Linked DNA regions of Terriglobus roseus. The protein of the gene in region 1 binds, or shares a complex with, the protein of each later gene. Links are inferred from orthologs where the notes say so. Each region holds a gene or a part of one and is shown in the gene's direction. Other genes may lie near its edges.

Region 1 (2,821 bases):
GTCGAGCCAATGTTGTTCTCGCACACGGCTCGCATTGTGGGTTCGTTTCTCATCATTGGCATAGCCATTGCCGGAGCCGCTTCACTGTGGAATGCTCGCCGTCTCGAGACAACCGAGACTTCCTCAAAGGCAAGCTCGTGGCATTCGCAGATCATTTTGTTGGGAGGCCTGCTGGTCGGTTATCTCGGCTTGCTCGTGCCGCGCGCTATCTGGTTTCAGGTGCTGGATCGTTACCTGCTGCCACTGATTCCCGTAGCAGCACTGATTGTGCTCCGACTACATCAGGAACGCTTAGCAAAACGCATTCCCACGATGGCTTGGGCGACATTGGCCGTGTGGGGCATGTTTGCGGTTATGGGAACGCATGACTGGCTGGAGAGCCATCGCGCACGCTTGACCGCAGTGGCACGACTGGGCGATGCAGGTATCCCTCCGGAACACATCAATGCCGGATACGAATTCAACGGCATGACGCAGATCCGTCTGGCTGGCACAATCGTTGATCCGCGCGTAACGTTCCCGCCAGAGATGCATGTGGTGACACAGCCGGACTATCCGGCGGACCTGCCGAAGTCCTGCTACGGAATTTTCTATAAGAGCACTCCCATGGTGAAGCCGGAATTCTTCCTCGCTCACCAGGTCATCCCGTGCCTGGAACCCTCTTCGTTTGGGACAGTTCCGTACCGCACATGGCTGCCGCCGTATGGCCGGGAAATTCTCATCCTGCAACGAAGCCGCTGAATTCCGTACCCAGCTTTCCTCAGCCCAGAATGATGCCACCCAACGGGGTGGGCGATACTGATGTCGTGAGCGACACAACTGCAGAATTGGAACAGGAACAGCCCGTAGCGGCTGAGGAGCAGGCTGCCCCCGCAGCAGAGCCGCTGGTTCTGCAATCTCCGCCCGTGCCCGAGCCGCCTAAGCCGGCGAAGAAGAAAGAGCCTACGCCTTCGAAAGAAGAGGTTTCGCAGTCACCGTTCATGCTCACAGTGGGCAAGGTGTATGAGGGCCCGCTGGACCTGTTGCTGGACCTGATCCGTAAGCAGTCCATCGACATCTACGACATTCCGATTGCCAAGATCACCGCGCAGTTTCTGATGTACACGGAACAGATCAAGCAGACGGACGTGGACTCCGCTGGCGACTTCATCTACACCGCCTCCCTGCTGATTCACATCAAGAGCAAGATGCTGCTGCCGCGCGAAGCCTCTGGCATTGCGGCAGGCGAAATTGAAGATCCGCGTCGCGAACTCGTCGAACGTCTGCTGGAACACGAGCGCTTCAAGGCTGCTGCGCAGATGCTGATGCAGAAGCAGCAGATTGAAGACGCAACGTGGACGCAGCCGGGCATCAAGGAATTTAAAGAACAGGCCAGCGCGGAACGCGAGATTGCCGCGGATACGACTGACCTAGCGCGAGTGTTCCAAGAAATTCTGGATCGCCTGCGCAAACGCCCTGTGTTGAACGTGAACGAAGAGACGGTCACGGTGGCGCAAATGATTGAGTACACCAAACGTCGCCTGATGCTGGAAGACAAGCCCACCAGCCTGCGCCGCCTGCTGGCGAACACACATTCGCAACAGGCGCTGATCTGCATGTTCCTAGCGATGCTGGAACTTGTACGTCTACAGGCGATCATGCTGCGCCAGGGTGATAAGTTCGGCGACATCATGATCAAGAAGACCGACAACTTCGACGAAGTACTCGCGCACCAGGAACGCATGCGCGACGACTGGCGCTAATGGTTCGGCCTTCTATCGTGCATAGCGTGTGAAGAGATAATCGCGCGACTGCACCGCCTGATGGCAGTGAAAGCACTGGTTCACCGAGTCTTTCACGGAGTTCGATGCATTCGCGTCGGCAAACTGCGCATAGCCCCAGCCGCCGGTTGCTTTGAACTTCTCAGCATCTTTGATCATCAACTGGATGTTCGTTGGCGCTCCTGCGACGAAGGACTGCTCACGACCAAAGCTGCGGTTGTTTTCCTCAGAAGGCGTGTAGGCCCAGGCCACGCGCACGATCATGGCTCCGTCAGGAAATGTTTGCGCACCGCTGCGATACGCCGCTACCGCCGCATCGTTGCCCAGGATGGCACGGATGTCGTTCAACGCACCTGCTTCATGGGCGACAGAGATCAGCTTCCAATCACGGTAATCGCTGGGAAGGTTGATGGCCGGCGCGTCTGCACTCCGCGCATAGACGGCGGGCGAGAAAGAAACGCCGCCTATCAACATCAATCCGAACACCGCTGCCGTGACTCTCTTCATATCCACTTTCCTGTGTACTGCTCTTAGTTTGCCGGTTCGGCTTTGCAATGAACAGGTTCAACGAAGCAGATCGCAGTAGAGAGCGTGTGTCTCGTCGTTAAATGCACAGAAGATGACTTCCTCTACACCACTCTCGTCCAGTACTTCGTTTACCGTTGCCACGGCGATCCGCGCGGCACGATCTGGCGGAAAGCGATAGATGCCCGTGCTGATTGCGGGGAAAGCGATGGAACAAACGTCGTGTTCGCGAGCGAGTTCTATGCAACGGCGATAGCAGCTCGCGAGAAGCGAGTCAGCGCGGTCTTCGGCTGCTGACCCGCCACGCGCCACACTCCAAACCGGACCAACAGCATGGAAGATCCACTTTGCGGGCAGGCGAAATCCGGGAGTGGGAACTGCATCTCCCGTGGCGCAGCCACCAAATTTTGCCGTAGCCGCCAGCAATTCCTGAGCTCCTGCGGCACGGTGAATGGCTCCATCAACACCTCCACCGCCCTTAAGCTGCTGATTTGCGGCGTTTACGATCGCGTCTACCTGCAGGGTGGTGATGTCCG
Region 2 (4,433 bases), 1.2 Mb from region 1 along the record:
CACAGGCTTGAATAGATGCAAGCAATGTATCAGGTGTAGGTATGCATTCTGAAGAACCCTCTTTAAACGTGTGTTGAATCACGCCTATTTTGACGTATGAGAATGCCGATTATCGAACCGGATTCGAAATGGTGCTCCTGTTTTCAAACATTTCTCCCGGTTATTTGTTTGGGAGCCGAAATACGCCACATATACGTAGCCACCCCTTCCCGTTGGGTTTAGGGACCTCTTATCCACAAGATAGACCCTGTATCTCGCTTGATTCCGCCCCTGTAGGCGCTTAGCCTCAAGTCATACACATGGATGCCGCCGGAACAGGCGGCGCGGAGGTCCCCCTTTGCTCAAGCTTAAGCGCGTTCAGATTCTCGGTTTCAAGTCATTCTGCGACCGCACGGACGTTCAGCTCAGCGGGAATGGCATTGCCGCCATCGTTGGTCCCAACGGCTGCGGCAAATCGAACATCTCTGACGCCATCACATGGGTGTTGGGCGAACAGAGTGCCAAGAGTCTTCGCGGCATCAAGATGGAAGACGTCATCTTTGCCGGAACGCGTGACCGCAAACCCACCGGCATGGCCGAAGTGTCGCTGACGCTGGTGGACCCCGATGTGTACGACGCCAGCGACAGTGGCGATGCCATCAGCATTGCGTCTGCAGGCAATCGTCCCGCGGAAGTGAGCGACTGGGACGAGCAGAGCGAACGCGACGCCCGCTCTGCCGACACTGCGGCCGCTGTTGCTGACGCGCAGCCCGGTCCGATACCTGTTGGCGAAGACTCCGAAGAAATTGAAGTGGACGCTCCACAGAGTGCGACCACCGACGAGAACGGTGAGCCCGTTGCGCCTGTCGTTCTGAAAATTCGTCGACGCAAATTTAACCGCGCTCCGGTACGCGCGGGTGAAATCACCATCACGCGTCGCCTGTTCCGTTCGGGTGAATCGGAGTATCTGCTAAACGGCAAGATCTGCCGCCTGCGTGACATTCAGGACATCTTCTTCGGTACCGGTCTTTCGGGCGAAAACTACGCCATCATCGGGCAGGAACGGATCGGTCAGTTGCTGTCGTCCAAACCGCTGGATCGCCGCTCCATTCTGGAAGAAGCCGCGGGCATCACGCGCTTCAAGACGAAGAAGCGTCTCGCGGAACTGCGACTGGAAGCGAGCAAGCAGAACCTGGCCCGCGTGGATGACATCTTCGAAGAAGTGACGCGGCAGATGGCTTCACTGAAGCGTCAGGCTGCGAAGGCCGAACGCTATGGCCAGATTCGTGATGAACTGCGCGGCAAACTGCGCATTGTTCTCCGTTCGCGCTTGTCGCAGCACGATGAAGATCGCAACGCGTCGGAAACAACGATTGCCAAGCTGACCGAGACGATTGATGCACAGGCTGCTTCGCTGGAAGCGCTGGATGCAGAGCACTCTGCAAGCGTCGCGCGTGGCTATGAGCTGGATGAAGAGATTCGTGTGGCGCAGGGTCGCACCAACGAAACACGCATTGAACTGGAACGCGCGACATCGCGCATTGCCAGCAATCATGACCGCATCAACGATCTTGCTGCGCGCATTGCCAGCGGCACCGACGAACTGGCGCAGTTGAAGCACCAGATGGAAGCGCTGGCTGCGGATCGCGAAGGTCTGCAAAAGTTCCTTGAAACGGCAACTGCCGATACGGAAGAGGCTCGCCACACGGCGCAGGCTCGTCAGCAAGAAGCGAATGAAGCACAGGCGGAGGTGAACTCCGCGGATCGCGATGCGCAGCAGGGACGCCATCATTCCATGCAGTTGATGCAGCGCATCAGCAATGTGCATCGTGAAGAGGCGCAGGCTGCTGAGTCGCTTGCTGGGCTTGAACGTGAAGCACAACGTTTGGTTTCCGAAAGCGAACAGGCAAAGGCTGAACTGGATGCGCTGGGCAAACAGCGTGGCCAGGTGAGCATGAGCTTCGAGTCTGTCACCGATCGTCTGAAGCGGTTGGAAGCGGAGATTGCAGAGTTCCGCATTGAGCTGAGCAACAAGCGCAACGAAGAGATGGAGACGCGTCGCAAGGGCGATCATCTGCGCGCAGAAGCTGCCACACTGACAGGTCGCCGCAACTCTCTTGACGCACTTATCCGCGACCACAGCTACAGCAACGACACGGTTAAGAAGCTGTTCAAGACGAATGGTGTCAGCACCTCTGTTGCCCCGGTGGGAACGCTTGCTGAATTCCTTGAAGTGGAAGATGAGTACAGCGCTGTCGTCGACGAGTTCCTCAAAGAAGAGCTGAACTACATCGTTGTGAAGGATTGGAATTCTGCCAGCGCCGGCATTGGTTTGCTAAAGACTTCCGTCGATGGCCGCGCGACCTTCCTGGTGCATGAAGAGAATGCGACTGCGTACACCGGAGGCATGGCAAGCCGTGTAGGTAGCGACCTTCGTGGAGCGCGTCCGCTGAAGGATTGCATCAAGGTACTGAATGGCTTCGGACGTTCGCTGGAAGTGATTCTGCCGAAGCTGCGCGAGGGATACATCGCTCCTGACACCGACACTGCACGCGAACTTGCCGTGCAGAATCCTGAAGCGTTCTTCCTCGCTCCTTCGGGCGAAACGTTCCACAACGTGACCGTCACCGGCGGTAAGGCGCGCGCGGAAGGTCCATTGGCTCTGAAGCGCGAACTGCGTGAGATCCAGACGAAGCTGGAATCGGTTCAGGCAGAGTTGTCGCAAAGCGAAGTCGGTGTTGCGGGATTGACGCGCGATATTCAGGAACTGCAGCAGACCATTGAAGTGAAGAGCAACGAACGCCGCGATGCCGAGCGTGAAGCCGCTAACAGTGGCGCTGCCCTGCGCCAGATGGAATCGGAAGCGGCGCGCATTGAACGTCGTCTTGCGGATTGGTCGCTGCACACAGAACGCAATCGCGATGCGCGGACGCAGCGTCAGGAATTGATTGAACGCAAGCAGGCTGAGGCCGCGCAGTTGACCGCCGAGCGCGAAGCGATTGAAGTACGCATCAACGAAGCGATGCTGCGTACGGATGATCTGCGTCGTGCGCGTGAAGAGGCGCAGTCTGCCGCAGCCGCTGCTGCTGCCGCACTTGCGGGACTGGAAGAGCGTCGCCGCAATGCGTCTTCAAACTTCGAGCAGAATGAGCGCATGCGCAACACTACGCAGCAGCGCATTCATCATCTGGAAGGACAGAATGCAGGCGCCACAGCGGAACAGGCTCGTCGTGAAGAAGAGACCGTTGCGTTACAGGCTCAGCAGGAAGAGTTGACGGCACAGCGCGAGCAACTGAACGCAGAGGCCAATCGCCTGACCGCCGAAGCATCTGCTCTACGCGCGCAGATTGCAGAGAAGAACAACACGCTTCGCACGCTGCGTACGGAGATTGAAGGTCTGCGTGAACAACGCGCTACGTTGCAGGCCAAGATTGCACGCCTTTCCAGCGAGATTGAACATCTGGAAGCGCAGTCGTTGAACGACCTGAATGTGCCTGCAGACGAACTGCGTGCAGACACGACGATTGAGGCCATCAACGCAGAGGCGCTTGACACGGCCGAAGAAGAGACGCGCACGCTGAAGGGCAAGCTGGAAGCGATGGGTCCGGTGAACATGATGGCGCTGGAAGAGTTTGCTGAAGCCGAGCAGCGCCATGGATTCCTTGAGACTCAGCGCAAAGACTTGCTGGACGCCATCGACAACACGCAGAACTCCATCAAGGAAATTGACGAGATCAGCAAGACGAAGTTCGATGAGGCGTTCGCCATCATCAACAAGAACTTCTCCGACATGTTTGTGAAGCTGTTTGGTGGCGGACAGGCGCTGATGAAGCTCACTGACGAATCGAATTCGGCAGAGAGCGGTATCGACCTGATCGCATCGCCTCCGGGCAAGAAGCTGCAGAACGTGCTGCTGCTCTCCGGTGGAGAAAAGGCGCTCACTGCCCTGTCGCTGCTGGTTGGTATCTTCCAGTTCCAGCCCAGCCCGTTCTGCGTGCTGGACGAAGTCGATGCACCGCTGGACGAAACGAACGTGGGCCGATTCGCACGCCTGATCCACGAAATGAGTAAGGAAACGCAGTTCGTGGTCATTACTCACCACAAGCGCACCATGAGTGAAGCCGACCTGATCTACGGCGTCACCATGCAGGAGCCCGGTGTGAGCAAGATCGTGAGCGTAAACATGAACAAGGCGGAACGGCGAGCGGTAGCGTAAGTTCCATCCACTACAGAAACCAAAACATCGAAGGGGCCCGGCTAAAGCTGGGCCCCTTCAAACTGATGCGTATCACCGCGTTATGACTTTGCAGGAAACGCTCTTGCCTTTGGGATAAGCTGCCGCATCATGTTGAAGCTATGCGTGAATCCATCTGGAGAAAACGCTTTCAGGATGGCCGCATTTGCTGCCGCGGCCGGGCCTTCGCAGCGTTTTGCCATAGCCTCTTCAAAGACCG

Evidence for each region. The genes of interacting proteins can lie anywhere in the genome.
Region 2: the proteins of BLT38_RS11555 (region 1) and smc are in contact, whole or in part, in a crystal structure (PDB 3ZGX), measured with the Bacillus subtilis proteins. The link is inferred for Terriglobus roseus from one-to-one orthologs.

What each region holds. Positions count from the first base shown.
Region 1 is NZ_LT629690.1:2,773,020-2,775,840, forward strand. Bases 7-2,757 are described here. They hold BLT38_RS11555 (segregation/condensation protein A), read left to right. Parts: upstream 7-773; coding sequence 774-1,742; downstream 1,743-2,757. Other genes in these bases: BLT38_RS11550 (ArnT family glycosyltransferase), read left to right, coding at 7-741; BLT38_RS11560 (cytochrome P460 family protein), read right to left, coding at 1,755-2,267; BLT38_RS11565 (O-acetyl-ADP-ribose deacetylase), read right to left, coding at 2,325-2,757. Outside these bases: more of BLT38_RS11550, read left to right, coding at 1-6; more of BLT38_RS11565, read right to left, coding at 2,758-2,821. UniProt on the Bacillus subtilis protein: Participates in chromosomal partition during cell division. May act via the formation of a condensin-like complex containing Smc and ScpB that pull DNA away from mid-cell into both cell halves.
Region 2 is NZ_LT629690.1:1,523,455-1,527,887, reverse strand. The notes cover bases 33-4,395. They hold smc (chromosome segregation protein SMC), read left to right. Parts: upstream 33-337; coding sequence 338-4,195; downstream 4,196-4,395. Other genes in these bases: BLT38_RS06450 (FAD-dependent oxidoreductase), read right to left, coding at 4,276-4,395. In the rest of the region: more of BLT38_RS06450, read right to left, coding at 4,396-4,433. UniProt on the Bacillus subtilis protein: Required for chromosome condensation and partitioning.